3 regions of the Allorhizobium sp. GW101-3B10 genome follow, and region 3 is predicted to be linked to each of the others. Evidence: riboswitches for the same ligand, from Rfam matches in the RefSeq annotation. Region 3 holds a riboswitch; each other region holds the start of a gene.
The links. Region 3 has a riboswitch for cobalamin ahead of AC07Y0_RS14425 (aromatic ring-hydroxylating oxygenase subunit alpha). Riboswitches for the same ligand answer to the same signal wherever they lie in the genome.

Region 1 (7,577 bases), 2.1 Mb from region 3:
CACCTGGGCAATGTCCGGCTCGATGCTGTTGCCGAATGTCAACGTTACCGACGCCTGACCTGTGCTCGAGGAGGAGGTCATATAGGTCAGGTCGTCGAGGCCGGTCATGCCGTCTTCGATGATCGATGTGACCGACTTCTCGACCGTCTCGGCGCTGGCACCGTTGTAGGTTGCGGAAATGCGCACGGTGGTCGGCGCGATCTCCGGATATTGAGAAATGGAGAGCGATGAGATCGCCAGAGCTCCACCCAGCATGATCACGATTGCGATCACCCAGGCAAAGATTGGACGGCGAATGAAAAACTTGGCCATTGGTTACCCCTTAGCGCCTGTATGCTGCTTGCTGAGCCGCAAAATCACGGCTTTGCGGCCGGGGTTGCTTCCGGCGCCTTGGGCGCCTCGACGACCAGGCCCTTTGCATCGACAGTTGCTTCCACCGGGGCTACCGGGGCGCCGTCGCCGATCCACTGAAAGCCGTCGACGATCAGCTTGTCGCCGTCGTTGATGCCTTCGGTGACCAGCCAATTGTTGCCGGAAACGACACTTTCGGAGAAGGTGCGGGTTTCCACGGTGTTCTGGGCGTTGACGAACTTGGCGGTCAGTTCACCCCGGGCGTCGCGCGTGGCGGCGCGCTGGGGAATCAGATAGCCGTTCTCCTTGCCGACAGTCACGCTGGCGCGGACATACATGCCGGGCAGAATCATGTCGTCGGGGTTGTCGAAAACGGCCCGGATCGAATAGGTGCCGGTCGTCTCGCTGACCGCCATATCCGACATGTCGAGCTTGCCCACATGTGGATATTCAATGCCGTCCTCCAGAGTCAGGTGGATGTCGGCGGTGCCGTCGCTCTTGCCTTCGTTCAACCGGCCGGCGGCGATCGATTGCTTGAGACGCAGCAGGTTGGCGCTCGATTCCGTCAGTTCGATATAGATCGGATCGAGGCGACGCAGTGTCGTCAGCGCATCGGTCTGATTGGCTGTCACGACGTTGCCGATTGAGAAATTCGAGGCGCTGGTGACGCCGTCGAACGGCGCTTCGATGCTGGTGAGGTCGAGGTTGATCTGCGCGGAGTTCAGCGACGCCTTGGCTTCCGCCACGTCGGCCTTGGCCTGGAGCAGCGTGACCTTGGCGTTTTCGAATTCGATCTGGGTGGCACCGCTGCCGACCAGACGTTCGTAGCGCGCAAGATTTGCCTCGGCGCTCGGAACGCCCGCTTCGGCCTTGGAGAGGCTGGCTTCCGCCTGCGCCACCTGGGCGCGGTAGGTATCGTCCTCAATCTTGTAAAGCAGGTCGCCTGCCTTCACCTCGCCGCCTTCCTTGAAGGCGATTTCCTTGATGATGCCGCTGACGCGCGGGCGGATCTCGGCGACCTGGAAGGCTGCGGCGCGACCCGGAAGCAGGGTGGTGAGCGGCTGTTCCCCCTTCTTCATGATGACGACACTGACCGGTGACGGAGGGCGTTCGGCACCAGCTCCGGTGGGCGCCTTGCTCTCGGTCGCTGCATCGTTACAGCCTGCGAGAGCGGCGGAGAGTGCCAAAAGGGCCGTGGTCAGCTTGAGGTGTCTTTTCATCGTCTTTTCCGGGTCATCATTGGGGCAGGGCAGTGAAGCGCTAAAGCATGACGGTCCGTCATCGAAATTGACATTTGTTAATCGGTCGACCGAACACGCACTGGGGCAATGGAACAAAATGCTTGGTATCAATTTCCAAGTGACGTATTGATACTATCGTCACTTTGCAAGGGGGCTTTGCAGTGCGGCATTGATCAGCGAGACAACATCTTCGCAGCGTGTTGCCAATATGTCAGCCTTTTCGTTCGCAATCATGACAGGGTGAAGAACGCAGGCGAGGGCCAAAAAGGCCGAATTTGCAGCCTTGCGGCTTTCCGTGACCGTGTACACGCCCTCGGCAATGCCATCTTCGACAATGGACGACAGCTCGTCCACGAGCATATCCCGATAGCGATGGCCACACTGGAGGTCGTCCTTGGCGGTCAGCAGGACCATTTCAAAAAGGTGAGGGTTACGCTCGAGGTCGCCGAGGTGGCTTTCCATCAGCTGCTTGACGAAATCCAGCAGACGCCCGGGCGCCCTTCTAGCCGTATCGAGACAGCCCAGGCGGGCGATCATGTTTTCGATATGGCGCGAGGAGATGGCATCGACCAGGCTGGTCTTCGTGTGGAAGTGCTTGAACACATTCGCCGGCGACATGCCAAGCGCCGCTGCAATGTCGGCGATCGCCACGCTTCCGTAACCGCGGGTACGGAACAGATGTTCAGCGGTGTTGAGGATGTCCTCGCGCGTTTCCTCGGCCGGCCGGCGGGTACGGCGTGCCGGTAAAGCCACGCTGCCGCCGCACACGGCCTCGGCACCGGCTGGTCTTGCCGTCTCACGCGCGATGGACACAGTATCAGCTCCCGGGGAAGTATGGGGCAAGGTTCATGCGGACGCGGTCGCGTGGAGTCTCGCAACGGTCATCCGGCACAAACTGAAGCCCGGTGATGGTCTCGTAGGCCTTTATATAGACCTTGGAGGTTTCCTCGACCAGTTCGACGGGGATTTCCGGGATCTCGTCCTTGTAGGGGTCGCAGCGCTCAGCGACCCAGGACCGGACGAAATCTTTGTCGAAGCTCGCCGGACGCTCGCCCTTCTCAAAGCTCTGTTGATAGCTGTCGGCGATCCAGTAGCGGCTGCTGTCCGGGGTGTGGATTTCGTCGGCGAGCAGGATGTTGCCGTCGGCATCGGTGCCGAACTCGTATTTGGTGTCGACCAGGATCAGGCCGCGCCGCGCTGCGATCTCCTGGCCGCGGGCGAACAGCGCCAGGGCATAGGCGGAGACCGTGTCCCACTGCTTCTGCGTCAGCAGGCCTTCCGATACGATCTGCTCGGCGCTCAGCGGCTCGTCATGGCCGCCATCGAAGGCCTTGCTCGTGGGCGTGATGATCGGCTGCGGCAGGATCTGGTTGTCGCGCAGGCCGTCCGGCACGGTGATGCCATACATGGCGCGCTCGCCCTTCTTGTAGAGCGTCAGGACCGAAGTGCCGGTGGTGCCGGCGAGATAGCCGCGCACGACGATCTCCACCGGCAGGATGTCGAGCCGCTTGCCCACCACCACGTTCGGATCGGGATAGGCGATCACGTGATTGGGGCAGATGTCCGCGGTTTGCTCGAACCAGTAGCGTGCGGTCTGGGTCAGCACCTGTCCCTTGTAGGGAATGCAGGTGAGGATCCGGTCGAACGCGCTTAGGCGGTCGGTCGAGATGATGATGCGGCTGCCGTCGGGCAGGTCGTAGTTCTCGCGCACCTTGCCGCGATAGTAGTTCGGCAGTTCGGGAAAGTGTGCTTCGGAGAGAATGCGCAACGGCGTTACCCTTTGATCAGCGGGTCGAAACGGCGGAAGTGCCAGCCGGACCGTGGTTTCCAGCCGGCCGGAATTCGAGCGCGGGCGGCTTCTGTAAGGCCGGTAGCGCAAGCCGGCCCATTTTTCAAAGAAAAAAGCGCGTGACCCGGGCCACGCGCTTCATGTCGTCATTCTTGTCGAACCGGCTCCTGCGCCATCAGGCGAAGGTCAGGCGGTTCACTTCGGTCATGCGCGAGACGAGACCGTTCGCGCGAAGACCCTTGATTAGCGATACCGCGGAGAACGTAATCACGGCTTCTGCGACGAAGACCGGCAAGTAGGCGGCGACCCAGGTTGCCCAGTCGGCGACGGCAAAGCTGTCGTTCGAGATCATCAGCCAGAAACCGACCATGGCGGAAACGCCGGCATAGTAGACGGCGTCGATGCGCAGGACCTTGCCGAGGCTGAAGCGGTCACGAAGATTCGCGTCGAACAGGCGGCGGCCGAAGCTATAGTGAGCGGCGACCATCGGAATCATCAGGGACAGTGCGTTGACGCCGAGATGCGGGATGTCGCCCGGCTCGAACAGGAAAGCCTGTAGCACGAGGCCAAGGGCAAAGCCGAGCATGGCGGGCGCAAAGCCGAACAGCATGTAGATGGTCGTGGCGCCGATCAGATGTAGTTCGGAAGGGCCGACGGGCAGGTGCCAGATCTGCATCATGGCGGAAAAGCCGACGGCGGCCAGGATTGCCTTCGGCACGACCAGCGGGTTCTTGACGATTGCCGGGAGTTGTGCGGCGACGAGGGCGAGAGCGGCTGCGTTCGCCAGGGCGATACGCGCCGGATCGATGATTCCCACTTCAATGTGCATTTTTCATTCCTTTCGTCCGCGCCCACCGCGCGGTTCTTCAAGTGGATGCCGCTTCGCGGCGCATGTGATGGCAGGTCTCCTGGCTTGCGGGTCTTGGCTCGGTCCGCCTTATCAGCCGTTTCCGGCCAATGGCATTGTGGACGTCGCTCGCCGCTTACAGTTGCGGGGGCAGCCACGGTTTCGGCCCCTGATGGGTAGTCCTCACCGTATTCCCTCTTCGTCCGCCTCTCCGCTCGGTTCGGCGGAACCATCACAATCACACTAATAGGATCACGCCGCGCCGCCTGTCCAGAAGCGCCATTCGTTTTGCCGGATGGAACGGCGGGGAGGACACGTTTCTTCGGTGAAGATGCAAGGCCAGGGCTCCTCGAGCCGTGCCCGCCACTTGGCAAACGTCATTTTGCCGCATTGTGGCGACCGCCGACGGTCGATAGGTGTGACAAATATCAAGAATGGGCCTGGGCCCGGAAGGGATGAAGCGATGATTGCGCGAATGATCTATCATGTGCCGGTGTTCGGCTGGATGCTGAAGGAGGCCGTCAGTGGCTCGACCACGGCGAAGGTCCTCTTCATCCTCAATCTGCTGCTCGTCTGGCTGCTCGCCATCCTTGCGTTCGGCTACCCCGCGATCATCATTCCGGCCTTGACGGCCGTGCCGCTGATGTTCGTCGTCCTCATCCTGATCACCAAAGGATGAAACGCCACGGGCCGGCAGGCCGGCCCGTTTCACATTCGGACGGTCGGGGCCTCCGCCGCAGGCGGCGGCGGAACCGGTTCCGAGGTCAGGCCAAGGTGTACTGCGTCTTGACGGTGGTGAAGAACTCGGCCGCATAGCGTCCCTGTTCCCGCGGACCGAAGGACGATCCCTTGCGCCCACCGAAAGGCACGTGGAAGTCGACACCGGCGGTCGGAAGATTGACCATGACCATGCCGGCCTCCGCGTTGCGACGGAAATGCGTCGCGTGCTTCAGGCTCGTCGTGGCAATGCCCGACGACAGACCGAACGGCGTGTCGTTGGCGACACTGAGGGCTTCCTCATAGTCCTTGACGCGAATGAGCGAGGCGACCGGGCCAAAGATTTCCTCACGCGAAATGCGCATCTGGTTGCTGGCCTCGGTGAATAGCGCAGGCTGCAGATAGAAGCCGGGCGTCTCGCGGTTGAGGCGTTCGCCGCCGAAGGCCAACTTGGCCCCTTCCGAACGACCGATGTCAATATAGTCGATGTCCTGCATCAACTGGCGCTCGTCGACGACCGGGCCGATATGGGTGCCCGCCTTCAGCGCATTGTCGACGTTGACGGTCTTCAGGCGATCGATCAGCGCTGCGACGAAGCGGTCGTGGATGCCCTCGGTGACGATCAGGCGCGAGGAAGCGGTGCAGCGCTGGCCGGTGGAGAAGAAGCAGGAATTGAGCGAGGCCTCTACGGCAATCGACAGGTCCGCGTCGTCGAGGATGACGAAGGGGTTCTTGCCGCCCATTTCCAGCTGGTACTTGCGGCCGTGTTCGATCGAGGCAAGCGCCACGCGCTTGCCGGTTCCGACCGAACCGGTGAAGCTGATGCCGGCGAGGTCCGGACTGTCGAGCATGACCTGGCCGATGACCGAGCCTTTGCCCATGACGAGATTGAAGACGCCCTTCGGCAGACCGGCGCGATGCAGGATGTCGGCGAGCGCCCATGCACAGCCGGGAACCAGTTCTGCCGGCTTCAAGACGACCGTGTTGCCGTAGCAAAGGGCCGGGGCGATCTTCCAGGCCGGGATGGCGATCGGGAAGTTCCACGGGGTGATGAGGCCGATCGGGCCGATCGGCTCGCGCGTGATCTCGACGCCGATGCCCGGACGGACCGACGGCAGGCTCTCGCCGGCGAGCCGCAGGCATTCGCCGGCGAAGAAGTCGAAGATCTGGGCGGCGCGGATCGTTTCGCCGATCGCCTCGGGCAGGGTCTTGCCTTCCTCGCGGGCGAGCAGTGTGCCGAGTTCTTCCTTGCGGCTAAGAATTTCATCGCTCGTCTTTCTCAGGATCGCGTGACGCTCGAGGATGCCAGAGCGCGACCAGGTCGGAAAGGCGGCCTTTGCCGCCGAAATCGCGGCGCGCATGTCGTCGGGGGTGCCCTGCGCATAAAGGCCGACCGCGTCATTGGTGTCGGAGGGATTGCGGTTTTCGGTGGCGTTGCCGCCAACCCATTCGCCGGCGATGAGATTGTCGAATGTCATGGGGTGTTCCTTCCGGTGAAATGGGCGCGACGCAAGGCCGCCGGTCCGCGTGCGGATGACAGGAGTCGGCGTGCAAATTGTCAGCACGACGGCAGTTTGGCAAGGCTGATATATCTGGATACGTCCGTCAGGGCCAGTCGGCATAGGTCGCCGAGGGCCCTCGGCGCTGTTCTTCCCCTGCGGCGCGTGTCCGTTCCCTGTAGGTGGCCGGCGGCAGCCCTGTCTGCCGCTTGAAGAAGTGGCTGAAATAGGTCGGATCGCGAAAGCCCAGGGTTGCGGCGATCTGCTGAACGGTGCGGGCCGAGCGTTCCAGATGCAGCGTCGCCTCGCGTGTCAGCCGTTCATGGACGAGCTGCAGGGGCGTGCGACCCGTGGATCGGCGGCAGATGTCATGCAGGCGGTCGGTGGTTATGCCGAGATCCACGGCATAGGCGTGGATCGATCGGTTTTGCCGGAAATCCCGCTCGACCAGTTGGCGGAAGCGTTGCAGGAGATTGGCCGATCCTGCCTCTTCGACAGGAGCGTCCCGGCCTCCCCCGGCCAGCCGGTACGTCTCGATCAGGATCAGGGTCAAGTATGCGTCGATTGCCGCGCGCGCATGGCTCCCCTGTTCTTCGAGTTCACGAACGATGTCGCCAAGCAGCCGCGAAAGGCGCTGCATATCGCGGCGTTCGACGGGGATCGCCCGGCTCTCTCCGGCGAGCAATTCGCGCAGCATGTCGCCGCCGGTGGAGATGCGCGCATCCAGATGCGCGGGTTCAAGGCCGATCAGGCTCGCGCTTGATCCGGCCTCGAGGACGAGCGAGCCGTCGCTGCCGCCTTGCAGGAATGCGAGACACGGACCCTGCCAGATGTCACTCTCCTCACCATGCGCGATGCGCGCGCCGCCGCTTTCGATGAAGAGCAGGTGCCCGGCAATGGCGCGACCGGAAGGCACCCGCAACATCCGGCGCGCAAGCGCCGGCTCCAGGCGGTGCAGGTTGATCTCTCCAGCCGCATGCTTCATCGCCGCGCGCCTTTCCGCGATTCCCAGAAAACAGCAAGATAAACCCAGATACTTGCATTCTCAAGTCGGGACCCGACAGCTAGTCTGGCATCGCTTTTGGGAGGAGGCGTACGGAGGCATGTTTCAATCCAAGCTCATTATCGACAAT
Region 2 (7,577 bases), 1.5 Mb from region 3:
CGACCTGCAGGCGCTCGCCATCGAGTTTCATGCCACGCTCCTCCAGGGCAGCGAGCCCGGCGTGGGCGGCGGCGGCGAGACCAAACCCCGGCTGACGCGACGCGAGCGCCAGGCCCTCTACTGGGCCGCGGCAGGAAAAAGCTACTGGGAGACCGCGGTGATCCTGGGAATCACAGAGCGCACGGTCCGCTATTTCATGTCCAATGCGCGCCGCAAGCTCAATGTCGTGTCCAACACCCAGGCGGTCGCCGAAGCCGCCTGGCGCGGCCTGCTGCCGGGGCCGGACCTGCACTGACCACCTCCGCCATTTGGGGCGCACAAGCATAATCCGCAATTGCAATTTCGCGACCTGTCGCTACCGACAGTTTCATTTCATATGTAATTTGCCATCTTTCAGTCGCCTGGACAAACAAGGGAGACTGGAATGATCAGGATCATCAATGGCGCCAATCGCAACGAATATCCCGAGGAAATCGCCGCCATGCACCGGCTGCGCAAGCGGGTTTTCCACGATCTTCTGAAATGGGACGTAACCGTCAGGGACGACTGGGAAGTGGACCACTATGACGATGCCAACCCCATCTACGTCATGTCCTATTCGCCGGAGGGCCTGCTGCGCGGCTCCCTGCGGCTGCTGCCGACACTCGGCCCCAACATGCTCGACGACACCTTCCCGATCCTGCTCGGAGGGCGGCCGGAGATCCGCAGCGCCGAGATCTGGGAATCGAGCCGCTTCTGCATCGAGCCGGAAATCTCGCAGGACCGCGCCTCGAACCAGGTGACGATTGCAGCCGCCGAACTGATGTGCGGCGTCGGCGAGATCGGTCTTGCCTCCGGGCTCAGCCACATCGTCACCGTGACGGACGTCTTCCTCGAGCGGATGTTCCGGCGCATGGGTTGCCCGGGCGAACGCATCGCCGAACCGCACAAGATCGGCTCGGTCCACGCCGTCGCCGTCGCATGGGAGGTGACGCCCGACCTGCTGGCACGGATGAAGGCGGTCGCCGAAATCGACGGACCCTTGCTGGTCGAACCTCTGTCGATCGAACAGCCCCGCGCCGCCTGACACTTCTTCCGAAAAGGCAAAGCGCCGCGATCCCGCGGCGCTTTGCGTTAACACAGATTTGTGTTCCTGTTTGGCGCTTTGTCCCTCGCAAACTAAGGTGAAAATGCCTATAGGCTCACCAGTAATCCGTACAAGGACCGACGCCGACCGGGGACGCGACTTGCACCATCGCAGACATCGATTGCTCCTGACGCTTGCCGTCGTGTTTGCCTGCCAGCCGCTTGCTGCGCAGGCGTCGGTCGTGTGCGAAAGCCTGCGGCTGCGGCTCGCATCCCAGCCGGAAGTGATTGCCGACACGAGCGAGATGCGCCGCTATGCGAGCGCCATCGCCCGGCAGAACCTGGAAATCCGCAAGGTCCGCTACGACATGCGGCGTCTGCGCTGCGACGGAGCGGTCGTCGAATACCGGGCTGACGGCACCAGCCAGTGCGGCGAGCTCTCCACCGCCTTGACCCGCATGGAAAGCAACAAGCAGATGCTCGCCGGCAAGCGCGACGCGCTGCGCCAGGAAGGCACCGGCGCCAATCAGACGCGCCAACGTCTTCTGGAGGCACTCGAGGCCAATGGCTGCAACACGGACCAGCCGGGTCCGACGGACATGCCGATGGCGCCGCCCCGAACGCTCGGCCGGCCGCTCGAAACCACGGAGCCGATGAGCGAGGCGAGCCGCGCGGGCCGATTCCAGACGTTCACCGGGCACGGCAGCCTCAGAACGCTGTGTGTGCGAACCTGCGACGGCGCCTTTTTCCCGATCTCGTCGAACACCTCGCCGCTCAATTTCCGGCGTGACGCGCAGATCTGCGAACAGATGTGTCCGGAGACCGAGACGGAGCTCTTCTACCATTCGATGCGCACCGAGGAGAGCGCCGACATGGTGTCGGCCGAGACCGGCCAGCCCTACCGGATGCTGCCGACCGCCTTCGCCTACCTGAACCGATCGCGCGGCGACAATCCGTCCTGCGGCTGCGACCTCGCCGGCTACTATCGCCGGATGCAGGGCCAGTCGGCGCAGGGCAATGCCGGCGGCAACAACAAGGCAGTCATCGAAATCGGCCGCTCGGCCGAGGCGACCGCGAAAGCCGATGGCCTGCCCGCGCGGTCCACTCCCGCAATGCCGCAGGATCGGGCCTATGACCCGCAATCTGCCGCCGTGCGCCAGGTCGGCCCCACCTTCCTGCCGTCCGCAACCAGCGACATCGATCTGCGCAATCCGGCGCTGCCGGGTCCCCAGCCGCTTCAGCAATAGCAGCGCCGCCGGCCGCAAGGACCGGCCGCCGCCTCCCCGCCAGCCGAACGCAAACGGCCGGGCGAGAGCCCGGCCCTCTGACGTTTCCCTGGAAAATCGGTTCGATCACGCGGCGTGCGGCCGCGCCGGGCGGATGCGCTGCGGTTCCCGTTGACTGCCACAAGATACGACCAAAAGCCTAGGTCGCTTCGGGCGGCCGGAGATTTCCCCAGACCTCGTCGAAGACGAGTTCATCGATCGGCAGCCTCTGCCGCCAGCCCTTCAGCGCCAGTTCCGGCTGGTCGTAGAGCCGGTCGACATAGCCGACACAGAACCAGCCGATCACTTCCACATGGGCCGGAATGCCGAGCACGGCGCGCACATCGTCCTGATGAAAGATGCTCACCCAACCTACGCCTACCCCCTCGGCCCGCGCGGCAAGCCAGAGGTTCTGCACGGCGCACACGGTCGAATAGCTGTCCATGCGGGGATTGTGGGTGCGCCCCAGCACCACGGGTCCGCCGCGGGTCGGATCGCAGGTGACGCAGATGCCGAGCGGCGCCTTGCGGATGCCTTCGAGTTTCAGCCGCATATAGGTCTCGCGCTGCTCGCCGTCGAACAGGGCCGCGGCTTCCTCATTGGCCCTGGCGAAGGCCCGCCACACCGCCTCGCGGCGCGCGGCGTCCCGTACCAGGAGAAAATTCCACGGCTGCATGAAGCCGACCGAGGGCGCGCTGTGGGCGGCGTCCAGCAGGCGCGCGATCAGGTCTTCGGGCAGAGGATCGGGCAGGAACTGGTCCCGCACGTCGCGGCGGGTCCGGATCGCCCGGTAGACGGCCTCGCGCTCTTCCACGGAAAAGGCGCCGGCCCGGACGAGATGGTCGTTCGGTTCGTCGTGCATCGTCATATCCCCAACAATGCGTCCGACCGCCTGCTGTCCTCGCAGGCTAAGCCTATCTTGCCAGGCCGGTCTTCTGACTGGGCTTCGTCTGCATCGCGCCGACCTTCCCGGCCCGAAGGGCCAGTGGCTCGAACCGCCTCCGGTTCGTTGGCGCGAGGCATCCACCTCACAGCGTTGGGCACGTGCCGGAATTCCACCGGCTTCCCGATTCTCCCGCCCCGACGAGGGCAGGCACCTGACCGGAGAATGTCTACAGCATCGCCGCCCGAAGGCAAGACGGCTTGCTCGTCTCTGCCTAAACGACCGCCGGGAAATACCGGACATAAGCGAATTCGTTGCCATCGGGCGACCAGCACGGGACGTTGATCGTGCCCTGCCCGCCGAACAGTTCGAACAATGTCTCCGGATTGCTCCCGTCCGGATCGATCAGCCGCAGCCGCACGTCGAGATCGCGCGGATGGTCGAAGACGTCCGGGTCGTAGGACAAGAGCAGGACCTTGTCGCCCTTCGGCGACGGATGCGGGAACCAGTCGCCGAATGCGCTATCGGTGACCCGCTCCGCGGCGCCACCCTCGGCCGGCACGCGCCAGATCTGCATCCGCCCCGAGCGGCTGGAATTGAAATAGATCCATCGGCCGTCCGCCGAATAATCCGGTCCGTCATTGCGCCCTTCGCCGAAGGTCAGCCGGGTCTCCTCTCCGCCATCGACGGAGATCGTGTAGATGTCGAAGACATCGTTGCGAATGCCGCAGTAGGAGAGCGTGCGGCCGTCCGGCGACCAGCCGTGCCAGTAGGACGGCAGGTTACGCGTCACCTGGCGCGGCGTGCCGCCCCCGGCCGGCAGGATGTAGATGCACGACTTGCCGTGCTCCACCTTGTCCGACACGACGAGCCATCGGCCGTCGGGCGAGATCCCATGGTCGTTGTTGCAGGCGGTGGCAAAACCGGTATCGATCTGCACCGGCGCGGCACTGCCGTCTGCCGGCAGGCGATAGAGCAATCCCTCGCCATTGATGATGAGGGATGCGCCGTCGGGGCTCCAGTTGGGCGCCTCGACCAGTCGCTCCGTCTGCCATACGACGCGCCGGGCGCCACTGCGAATATTGAAGATCTCCACGGAACTCCGCATCGCTCGCTCCCTGGAAGTTCCGGCAACCGCCTCTGTCAGCGGTCGCGGAAACGATTGGTGATCGGATAGCGCCGGTCGCGGCCGAAATTCTTGCGGGTGATCTTCACCCCCGGCGCCGACTGGCGGCGCTTGTACTCGGCGAGATAGAGCAGGTGCTCGACGCGGTGCACGGTCGCGATCTCATGGCCGCGCGCGACGATCTCGTCGACGGACATTTCCTTCTCGACCAGGCATTCGAGGATGTCGTCCAGCACCGGATAGGGCGGCAGCGAATCCTGGTCCGTCTGGTTGGGCCGAAGCTCGGCCGACGGCGCCTTGGAGAGGATGTTGGCCGGGATGACCTCGCCCGACGGGCCGAGTGCGCCCGGTGGCACATGCTTGTTGCGCCACGCGGCGAGCGCATAGACCTGCATCTTGTAGAGGTCCTTGATCGGATTGAAGCCACCGTTCATGTCGCCGTAGAGCGTCGCATAACCGACCGACATTTCCGACTTGTTGCCGGTCGTCACCACCATCGAACCGAACTTGTTGGAGATCGCCATCAGGATGGTGCCGCGGGCACGGCTCTGCAGGTTCTCTTCCGTAATGCCGCTCTCGGTGCCCTCGAACATGTCGGAAAGCGCGGAGAGGAAGCCGTCGACCGGCTCGCCTATCGGTACCGTGTCGTAGTGGCAACCGAGAGCCTTGGCACAGGCGGCAGCGTCAGTGAGCGATTCCTTCGAGGTATAGCGATAGGGCAGCATGATGGCGCGCACCCGCTCCTCGCCCAGCGCATCCACGGCGATCGCCGCGCAGATGGCCGAATCAATGCCACCCGAGAGGCCGAGCACGACGCTCTTGAAACCGTTCTTGTTCACATAGTCGCGGAAGCCCAGCACGCAGGCGCGATAGTCGGCCTCTTCCTTTTCCGGAATGCGCGACATCGGCCCCTCGCCGCAGCGCCAGCCGTCCGCGGCCCGTTTCCAGGTGGTGACCGACAGGGTGGATTCGAACTGGCTCATCTGGAAGGCCAGCGTCTTGTCGGCATTGAAGCCGAAGCTCGCGCCGTCGAACACCAGTTCGTCCTGGCCGCCCAGCTGGTTGGCGTAGATCAGCGGCAGGCCGCTCTCGATCACCTGTTTCAGCGCCACCTGGTGGCGGATGTCGACCTTCTCGCGGAAGTAGGGCGATCCGTTCGGCACCAGCAGGATCTCGGCACCGGATTCGGCCAGCGTCTCGCACACGCCGAGATCGCCCCAGATGTCTTCGCAGATCGGAATGCCGAGGCGGATACCGCGGAAATTGACCGGCCCCGGCATCTCGCCGGCGCTGAACACGCGTTTCTCGTCGAACTCGCCGTAGTTCGGCAGATCGATCTTGTCTCGCGTGGCAATCATCTTGCCGCCGTCCAGCACCGCGACCGAATTGTAGCGGCCCTTCTCATCCTCGCGCGGAAAGCCGATCACCACGCCCGGCCCGCCATCCGCGGTATCGGCGGCAAGCTGCTCCACCGCCGTGCGGCACGCCTTCAGGAAGGCCGACTTCAGCACCAGATCCTCCGGCGGATAGCCGGAAATGAAAAGCTCGGTGAGGAGCAGCAGATCGGCGCCCTGGGATGCGGCTTCGGCGCGCGCGTCCCGGGCCTTGGCAAGATTGCCGGCGACGTCGCCGACAGTCGGATCGAGCTGCGCAATGGCAATGCGGAGGGTGTCGGATCGGGTCTGAATATCGCTCATGACCCTCGTTTAGCGCGTGCCGCTCGCCTCCGCAATGTCGGCGTGCGAAAGGGGCGTGCCGCGCTGCAACAAACGGTGTTGAAAATCGCAGGAACAAGGCACCGCACGGCTTGGTTCATCTAGCGTTCATGACGACTATGTGACAGCTATGTGAAACTTCTGTTAAGCTTCTTGTCGATTGCTGGAGAGCGCGTTGGCTGAGATTATCTCCGAGCCTGGAATGTCCATTGCGGGCGCAAACGTCGCCCTTCAGGGTGAAAATGGCACACGTTCACAACAGCGCGCCCGCGCGTTCCGCGCCGCGGCAAGACTCGTCAATTCGCTGGTGCTGGCGCTTCTGACGATCATCGTCACCGAATGGCTGGCGCGCGGCACGCTGATCGACGTCTCCGACTACCTTCTGTCCACGGCCCGTCCCGGCATGGTCGCGGTGCTGGCGCTCTTCCTGCTCTTCATCGCCGCCGACGCGCTGTTCGGCCGGGCCTACCAGTCGGCGCTGATCCTCGTGCCGCTGGCGATCCTGCCGGCCTTCCTGTCGATGCAGAAGCAGCAGTACCTCTCCGATCCGCTCTATCCGAGCGACATGCTGTTCGGCCGCCAGATCGGCGAACTCGTGCCCGTGATGTTCGCCGCCCGGCCCTTCGCCGCGATCGGCCTGGTCCTTGGTGTGCTCGCCCTGCTCGCGCTGCTCGGCTATCTGCTCGTGCTCGGACGCCGCCACTTTCCGCAGCTCTCGGCGCCGTCGAAGCTTTTCCGGCTCCTCGTCTCCCTGCCCCTGATCGGCGGCTTCCTGTCGCTCATGGATCCCAACTCGTTCTCCTATGTCCGCGACCGGCTGAACATCGTGCCGATGATGTGGGACCAGCAGGAGAACTATCGCCACAACGGCTTCCTGCTCGCCTTCGCCTTCAACGTGCCGATGGCCAATGTCCAGGCGCCGGGCGGCTATGGCCCTGACGTGATCGCCGACATCGCGCCGGAGCGGCTGCCTTCGACCTTCTTCGGCGGCCGCAACGCCGACGTGATCATGGTCATGAGCGAGTCGCTGTGGGATCCGACACGCCTCAACAACGCCGCGCTCTCGCCCGATCCGATGCCGACCATGCGCGCCAATTCCTCGGGCAACCTGTTCTCGCCGGAGTTCGGCGGAATGACGGCCAATGTCGAATTCGAGGCACTGACCGGCTTCTCCAACGCCTTCCTGCCCTATGGCAGCATTCCCTATCAGCAGTATGTGCGCCGGCCCCTGCCCTCGCTCGCCACCTTCTTCGCCTCGAAGGGCTATACGACGCGCGCCTTCCACCCGTTCCAGAGCTGGTTCTGGAACCGGGCCAATGTCTACCAGTCGCTCGGCTTCCAGTCCTTCATGTCGGAAGAGAACATGCCCGTCATGGACAAGCGCGGCCTGTTCACCTCGGACGACGCACTGACGAAGGAGATCATCCGTTCGGCCGACCAGACCAAGGAACCGTTCTTCTTCTTCGCCGTCACCCTCCAGGGCCATGGACCCTACGAGAAGAACCGCTATGCGAAGAACACCA
Region 3 (7,577 bases):
GAACAAGACCCAGGAAGCGCTTGACGCGCTCGGCCGCAAATATCTTCCGCACCACCACGAGGACGGCCTGCTCGGTCGGCAGAACGGCCAGGTGCGGGCCGAGATGAGCAATTTCATCAGCCTGCTCAATCAGGAAAAGGTCTCGCTCACCGACTATGGCCGCCTCATCGGCCACGCCTCCAAGGCGATCATGACCGAGGACATCGACCACGTCGAACTCGGACATTCGATCAAGGCGCTGAAGGTCGCCACCGAGCAGCGCGCCAGCCAGAACAGCAGTGTGGTGCGCGCCGTGGTCGACAAGACCGCGGCCCTGGCCGACCTGCAGCGCGAGGCGGAAGACGCGGAAGCCACGAAGTTCGTCGACCCGCTGACCGGTCTGGCCAGCCGCCGCGCCTTCAACAAGGCCCTTGCCAAGGTTTATGCCAATCCGGAAATGCCGGTGCTGTGCAGCATGGTGATCGGCGAGATCGACGAATTCTCCAGGCTTTCCGAACTTATGGGGCCAGCCGTCGCCGAACGTTTCCTCAAGCAGGTCGCCAAGGTGGTGGAAGCGGTCGCCGGCACCGAGGATCTGGCCTGCCGCTTCGACGGCGGACGCTTCGGCATTCTGCTCTACACGTCCGAACAGGACGAGGTGAGCCGCATCGTCGACTTGGTCCGCTCCAAGCTCAGCACGACGGTGGTCAATTTCGGCAACGGCCGCGCGCTTGGCCAGGTGCCGATGTCCTTCGGCATCTGCTTCTCGGAACAGGCGCCCAACGCTTTCGACTTCACCAATTTCACCGAAAAGGCGCTCGCCGCCTCCAAGGCCGCCGGCGGCAACACGGTCACCATCTACGGCGCCAACGACTATGCGCCGAAGGATTGGCTGATTTACAAGAAGCAGCCGGTCGGCGGCTTCTGAGGTGGGACAGGGCGAATCCGGGCGCGCTTTGTAGAGCCGGGGCGAGATCAGTCAGAGCTTGGCGATGATCTTGCGCAGTTCCGCGTCGCGGGCGCCCAGCATCAGCACGTTCTTCAGCGCTTCCTTGGGGTCGTGGGTACGGAACAGAAGGCCGTTCTCGCGGATCGAGCGATCGATCGACATCGACCGCGTTTCCTTGTCGGGATGGATTGCAACGGCAAAATACATGCGCGAATAGTTCGGCCGGATGTGCTTGAAGAACTGATCCGCGCCGCCCACCTCGGCAAAGAAGTTAGCGATGTAGAACGCCCATTTGACGTCGGCATATTTGGCGAAATTGGTCTTCGCCGCGGTGACGTGGCAATAGCCCAGATGCGGGCTGTTCTCGAGCGTCTTGTGGAAGATCAGCTTTGGAAACTGGATCGAGCGGTGAAAGCCGTTGATATGCTTGTGGGTGGTCTCACCGGCTGCTTCCAGTTTGCGCCCGGTGCGGTCCGCCACTTCCTCATAGGTGAGGTAGCGCTTCTCTTCCTGCAGCCAGTCCTCGCGGTGGCGCGAAATGCGGCCGGTGCGCAGGAATTCGGTGTGCACGGCCCTGGCCGGCAGGCCGGGCTTGGCCCCGGATTTGGGGGCGGCGAAATATCTCAGCTTCTGCATATCGTGGCTCTGATCCTAAGGCCGATGCGCCGATGATACGGCACCGAGATTAATGACAATTTGCCGCATCCTGACGAGCTTCGGTTTCGCGAGGCTTGCGTGGGCGATGTCGCAATCGGCGCAGGGGTGCCTGCTTGTCTCTTTGCGCCACCGGGGCCGTGGAGTTGGTCGGAGGCGAATATTATACTATTGAAAGTGCTCGTTATTTCTCGCAGAACGATTGATTGGCGTCAATTTCGCCCATGTCGCAAATTTCTGGGGCTGTGTCGTTCCGCAGTGCATCAACAAATCTGCGACTGTGGTTAGATGGGTCCGAACTCGAGGTGCCGCCCGGCTAGGGAAGGGTGGGAAATCGGGAAGCCGGTCGAATTCCGGCGCTGCCCCCGCAACGGTAGTGGAGAATGCGTGACGGCCAAAGACCACTGGGGCATCTGCCCTGGGAAGGTGCCGAACGCGGTCCGAAAGGATCATCTCCAGAGCCCGGAAACCAGCCTTTGAGAAGGAAGTGGATTGACGGTCGCGGCAGGCGGCCCGAGACGGCTTTGTCCGGCGTCATGCGACGCCGTGGCCTTGCATGGTCTCGATCTCCGTCACGGCAGAACGGATACGAGGACGACAATGGACTTGCAGAGCACGGTATTGCGGCAGTTGAAGAACCGCCGGGAAGGCTTCAGCCTCGAGCAGCCCTTCTACATCGACCAGGACTATTTCAAGCTCGACATGGAGACGATCTGGTATCGCGACTGGCTGTTCGTCGGCCATGACTGCGAGATCCCGCGCGCCGGCAATTATTTCACCGCCCAGATCGGCGACTATCCGGTGGTGATCGTGCGTGGCAAGGATCAGGTGATCCGCGCCTTCCACAACACCTGCCGCCATCGCGGCCACCGCGTCTGCACCCAGGATCGCGGCGCCTCGGCCAAGCTGGTCTGCCCCTACCACCAGTGGACCTATGATCTCGACGGCTCGCTGGTCTTTGCCCGCCAGATGGGCGAGACCTTCGACAAGTCCGAATTCGGCCTGAAGCCCGTCCATTGCGAGAGCGTCGCCGGCTCTATTTTCATCTGTCTCGCCAACGAGGCCGCCGATTTCGCCCCGGTGCGCGCGACGATCGAGCCCTTCATGGCGCCGCATCGCCTGTCGGAAGCCAAGGTTGCCCACCGCAACACCATCATCGAGAAGGGCAACTGGAAGCTCGTCTGGGAAAACAACCGCGAGTGCTACCATTGCGCCGGCAACCATCCGGAACTCTGCCGCACCTATCCCGAAGCGCCGTCGGCGACCGGCGTGCAGGGCGCCAAGGACGATCCGGTGATCGCCGAGCACTGGGCACGCTGCGAGGCCGCCGGCCTGCCGTCGGAATTCACCATGGATCCGTCGGGCCAGTTCCGCGTCGCCCGCATGCCTTTGATCCAGGATGCCGAGAGCTACACCCTGTCCGGCAAGCGCGCCGTGCGCCGTCCGCTGTCCGACGACATCAACATTTCGCATATCGGCACCATGCTGCTGTTCCACTATCCGACCACCTGGAACCACATTCTGGTCGACCACGCGATCTCCTTCCGCGTGCTGCCCATCTCGGCCGAGGAAACCGCGGTCACCACCACCTGGCTGGTCCACAAGGATGCGGTCGAAGGCGTCGACTACAATCTCGATGAACTCACCCATGTGTGGAACATGACCAACGACCAGGACCGCTCGATCGTCGAGGAAAACGCCTTCGGCATCCGCTCGCCGGCCTATGAGCCCGGACCCTATTCCGTCGACCACGAGGGCGGCGTCATGCAGTTCGTCGAATGGTATTCGAATTTCATGCTGAGCCGTCTCCAGGGCGACAAGGCCCGTCTCTCGGCGGTGGCGTGAGATGAACATCGCTCTCCCCAGCTACCGCCATGTCGATGAGATGCGCCCCTGGTCCGACCGGGAGCACAGGCTCGAATGCGTCGCCGTCACGCCCGAGGCGCCGGACGTGATGACCTTCACCTTCCGCCCGGATCGTCCGGGCCATTGGTTCCGCTATCAGCCGGGCCAGTTCGTCACGTTGGAGATCCCGGTCGGCCCGGAGCCGGTGATGCGCACCTACACGCTCTCGTCCAGCCCCTCGCGGCCCTATACGGTGGCCGTCACCGTCAAGGCGCAGAAGGATTCGATCGGCACCCGCTGGATGTTCGATCACCTGAAGCCCGGCATGCAGTTGAAGGCCAATGGCCCGCTCGGCGACTTCTCCTATGCCCGCCATCCGGGAAGCAAATATCTGTTCGTCTCGGCCGGTTCGGGCATCACGCCGATGGTGTCGATGACGCGCGATCTCTCCGACCGCCAGCCGGATTCGGACATCGCCTTCCTCCATTGCGCCCGCTCGCCCGACGACATCATCTTCCGCTGGGAGCTTGAGGCCAAGGCACGGGAAATGCCGAAGTTCACGCTCGGCTTCATCATCGAACAACTGGCGCACGGCCAGCTGTGGTCCGGCCTCAAGGGCCGGATCGACAAGGCGAAGATCGCGCTGCTGGCGCCCGATTTCCTCGATCGCACGGTGTTCTGCTGCGGGCCCGAGCCGTTCATGGCGACGGTGCGGGAATCGCTCGCCAGCGCCGGGTTCGACATGGCGAACTACCACGAGGAAACCTTCCAGCCCGCCAAGCCGCAGCCGCCGGTGGTCGTCGCCGATCACGGCGGCGAGGCCAAGGCGACCAGGGTCGTCTTCACCATGTCCGGCAAGGATGGCCCGTGCGAACCTGGCCATACGATCCTGCAGGCGGCCCGTGCCTCCGGCGTGCGCATCGGGGCTGCCTGCGAATCCGGCCTGTGCGGCACCTGCAAGGTGATGAAACTCTCCGGCGAGGTCGAGATGGACCACAATGGCGGCATCCTCGACGACGAGATCGACGAGGGCTACATTCTCGCCTGCTGTTCGCGGCCGAAGGGTGACGTCGAGATCGAGGCCTGACGCAAGCAAAGGGCAGCGCGCGCGGTGTTGCCATCATGCTGACAAACCCACCGCCGATTGTAGTGGGACGGGTCGTGGACCGGTCGAGAATTGGCGGGAGCATGTCATGAATACCATGTGGGCGCTCACATCCCTTTTGGCGATGACGCTTCTGTCTGAGCACGCGCAGGCTGCCATGCCCGCCATGGTCTCCGATCAACCGGCGGCGGCCGTCCGACTGGTCAGCGAGACCACGATGCCCAAGCCCGTCTATCGCAAGTCGGCGCCGCGCGGCGCCACCTTCCAGGGCTATCCCTGTTCGCAGACGCGCAAGACCGGCTACGTCCTTCATAACGGCTGTTGGTACCCGCGCGAAGTCATTCGCAACGGCCGCCTTGTCGTGCCGCAAGGTAACTGACGGCGAACGTTTCTGCTGCTCGCCTGACAATCGTCAAACGGTGGAAAAATGGAACCTTACGCGCGCTGGCGCGTTGTTCGCCGTGAAGTCGGCTCGGCGATGAAGAATGCCTGCGCCGGATCGCAATTCGACATCGTCGATGGCCGGTTCAGGCAGATTTATCTACTGAAGGTTTGAGCTTTGGCGTATCATGCGACCACTCGGCCGGCGGTCGCGAGGATGATGCGAAGCGCATTTCGGCAGAAGACTTGCACAGAAACGCAGGGAATGGAGAACTGAAATGACAACCATGATGAAGCGCTGGGCCGCGCTTGCCCTGGCCTCCGCAGTCGTCCTGACGAGCTTCGTGCCGTCGCAGGCGATGCCGCTGCCGACCACGGTGATGACCGCGCCGTCCGACGTGACCAATGTCGATCACCGCCGTCATCCGCCCTATTACTACCGTGGCTACCGTGGCCACGACCACCGCCGTCCGGGCTACCGCTACCACAACGGCTACTGGTTCCCGCTGGCTGCCTTCGCGGCCGGTGCGATCATTGGTGGCGCGATCATCTCATCGCCCCCGCCGCGCGCAGGTGGCATCAATCCGAGGCACTACCGGTGGTGCGCAAACCGCTACCGGTCCTACGACGCCTACAGCAACACGTTCCAGCCGTATCACGGCCCGCGCCAGCGTTGCTACTCGCCGTACTATTGATCGGCTGAGACCACCGACAGCGAAAAATGCCCGGTCCTCGACCGGGCATTTCTTGTTCGGGAAAGGCACGGAAAGGACGTACCTCCAGGTCGACTGATCCTCAGCCGATCATGGCGTTGTCGTCGCGCTTGACGGCAACGACCGTCGAGCGCGGCAGCTTGCCTTCGCCGTCAGGGAACGGCGCGTCGGGGTGCTGGATGCCGACGAAATGCGTACGCTTGTCGGCCGACCAGGTCTGGCCGGTGACTTCCGCGCCCTTCGGGGCGGTGAGGAAGCGTTCGATGCGGCCGGTGACCGGATCGCCTGCGAGCATCTGGTTGTTGCCCTGGCCGAGGAACTCGCCCTCATTGCTGTCTTCGCCGTCCGTCTGGATCCACAGGAGGCCGGTCGAGTCGAACATCATGCCGTCCGGCGAGTTGAACATGTTGCCGGAGTTGATGTTGGACGAGCCGGCATAGGCGTCGCCCTTGTGCACGTCCGGATTGCCGGCCATGACGAACAGGTCCCACTTGAACTTGCCGTCGGCATGGTCGTCGTTTTCCGGATACCAGCGCACGATCTGGCCGTACTCGTTCTTTTCGCGCGGGTTGACGGCGCTCACTTCCATCACGTCGCCGCCGGCATTGGTGCGCATCTTGCCGTCCTTCAGAACGCCGCGATTGCTGTTGTTCGTCAGTGCGCAATAGGCTTCGATGGCGACCGGGTTGATGGCGACCCATTCCGGGCGGTCCATGGTCGTGGCGCCGACCTTGGAGGCGGCCTGGCGGGTGAAGACGCAGATCTCGTCCATCTTCATGCCGGTCGATTCCGGCGTCAGCGCGACCCATTCGCCGGTGCCGTCGTCGGAGAACTTGGCGACGAAGAGCGTGCCTTCGTCGAGCAGCTTCGAGGTGTCGCCGCCCGGCACGTAGATGCCGTTGGAGACGTACTTATAGAGGAATTCGCCACGCTCGTCGTCGCCCATATAGACGACCACGCGGCCGTCGCGTGCGATGACGACGGCGGCGTTTTCATGCTTGATACGGCCGAGAGCGGTGCGCTTGACCGGGGTCGAGGACGCATCCGACGGGTCGATCTCGACGATATAGCCGGCGCGGCGCGGTTCGTTCGGGTTCTTCGCCACGTCGAACCGTTCATCGAACTTCTCGTAGGCGTAGCGGGTCTCGGCGACGATGCCGTAGCGCTTGTAGTCGTCCGGCAGCTTAAAGGCGGCGTCGGTCGTGCCGAAATAGCCGTTGAAGTTTTCTTCGCAGGTCAGATAGGTGCCCCACGGCGTGCGGCCGGCGCCGCAATTGTTGAAGGTCCCGAGACAGTCGGTGCCGTTCGGATCGGCGGCAGTCTTGATGAGATCCGAGCCGGCGGCCGGGCCCGAGAGCTTCATCGGCGTGTTGTGATGGATGCGGCGGTTGAACGGGCTGTCGAGAACGATCTCCCAGCCATTCTCCCCTTCGGCCACTTCCATGACGGTGACGCCCTGCATGTTCTGCAGGATCTTCACGTCGTCGGCGCTGGCCGGCACGCCCTTTTCGGTGTGCGGCAGGTTGATTTCCGGATTTACGTATTCATGGTTGATGGCGATGATCTGGTGGTCGCCGGCCACGAACAGCTCCATGCCGTCGGTGTTTTCGCCGAAGACCTTGTCGGAATGCTCGACGGAAACGCCTTTGGCGGGATCGACGTCCGGAACGTTCGAGAACAGCGGCTGGCCCCATTTGGCAAGCGGCTTCCAGCTGTAGCCTTCCGGAACATGCACCGTGGCATCGGTCTGGATGGCGATCGGCTTGAAGGCGAAGCGCGAGGCGGCTTCCTGCGCCTGTGCGGAGGTCGAGGACATCAGGTTGGCGGCGGTGCCGAGCGTGCCCATGGCGGCTGCAGCCGAACCGAGCGCCAGCACGCCACCGAGAAAGCCGCGTCGCGAAAGGGCGGTCTCGACGATGCGGTCGAAATCGGTTTCCGCCGGCGGCGGGTT

Region 1: another riboswitch for cobalamin. It lies ahead of AC07Y0_RS24115 (energy-coupling factor ABC transporter permease); the one in region 3 lies ahead of AC07Y0_RS14425 (aromatic ring-hydroxylating oxygenase subunit alpha).
Region 2: another riboswitch for cobalamin. It lies ahead of bluB (5,6-dimethylbenzimidazole synthase); the one in region 3 lies ahead of AC07Y0_RS14425 (aromatic ring-hydroxylating oxygenase subunit alpha).

Annotation. Positions count from the first base shown of each region.
Region 1 covers NZ_JBWKZR010000001.1:4,948,632-4,956,208, forward strand. The annotation lists gene AC07Y0_RS24095 (efflux RND transporter permease subunit) at 1-312, opposite strand, end outside; gene AC07Y0_RS24100 (efflux RND transporter periplasmic adaptor subunit) at 357-1,571, opposite strand; gene AC07Y0_RS24105 (TetR family transcriptional regulator) at 1,731-2,345, opposite strand; gene AC07Y0_RS24110 (phosphoribosylaminoimidazolesuccinocarboxamide synthase) at 2,410-3,360, opposite strand; gene AC07Y0_RS24115 (energy-coupling factor ABC transporter permease) at 3,557-4,210, opposite strand; cobalamin riboswitch at 4,263-4,477, opposite strand; gene AC07Y0_RS24120 (hypothetical protein) at 4,692-4,907, shown strand; gene AC07Y0_RS24125 (aldehyde dehydrogenase family protein) at 4,993-6,423, opposite strand; gene AC07Y0_RS24130 (helix-turn-helix domain-containing protein) at 6,551-7,429, opposite strand; gene AC07Y0_RS24135 (aldehyde dehydrogenase) at 7,548-7,577, shown strand, end outside.
Region 2 covers NZ_JBWKZR010000001.1:1,352,950-1,360,526, reverse strand. The annotation lists gene AC07Y0_RS06490 (helix-turn-helix transcriptional regulator) at 1-295, shown strand, start outside; gene AC07Y0_RS06485 (acyl-homoserine-lactone synthase) at 425-1,066, shown strand; gene AC07Y0_RS06480 (DUF2865 domain-containing protein) at 1,227-2,312, shown strand; gene bluB (5,6-dimethylbenzimidazole synthase) at 2,491-3,192, opposite strand; cobalamin riboswitch at 3,239-3,446, opposite strand; gene AC07Y0_RS06470 (TolB family protein) at 3,488-4,321, opposite strand; gene AC07Y0_RS06465 (NAD+ synthase) at 4,357-6,036, opposite strand; gene AC07Y0_RS06460 (LTA synthase family protein) at 6,257-7,577, shown strand, end outside.
Region 3 covers NZ_JBWKZR010000001.1:2,863,249-2,870,825, reverse strand. The annotation lists gene AC07Y0_RS14435 (GGDEF domain-containing protein) at 1-907, shown strand, start outside; gene AC07Y0_RS14430 (DUF6656 family protein) at 959-1,564, opposite strand; cobalamin riboswitch at 1,869-2,074, shown strand; gene AC07Y0_RS14425 (aromatic ring-hydroxylating oxygenase subunit alpha) at 2,183-3,427, shown strand; gene AC07Y0_RS14420 (FAD-binding oxidoreductase) at 3,429-4,514, shown strand; gene AC07Y0_RS14415 (hypothetical protein) at 4,621-4,911, shown strand; gene AC07Y0_RS14410 (BA14K family protein) at 5,192-5,608, shown strand; gene AC07Y0_RS14405 (PhoX family protein) at 5,709-7,577, opposite strand, start outside.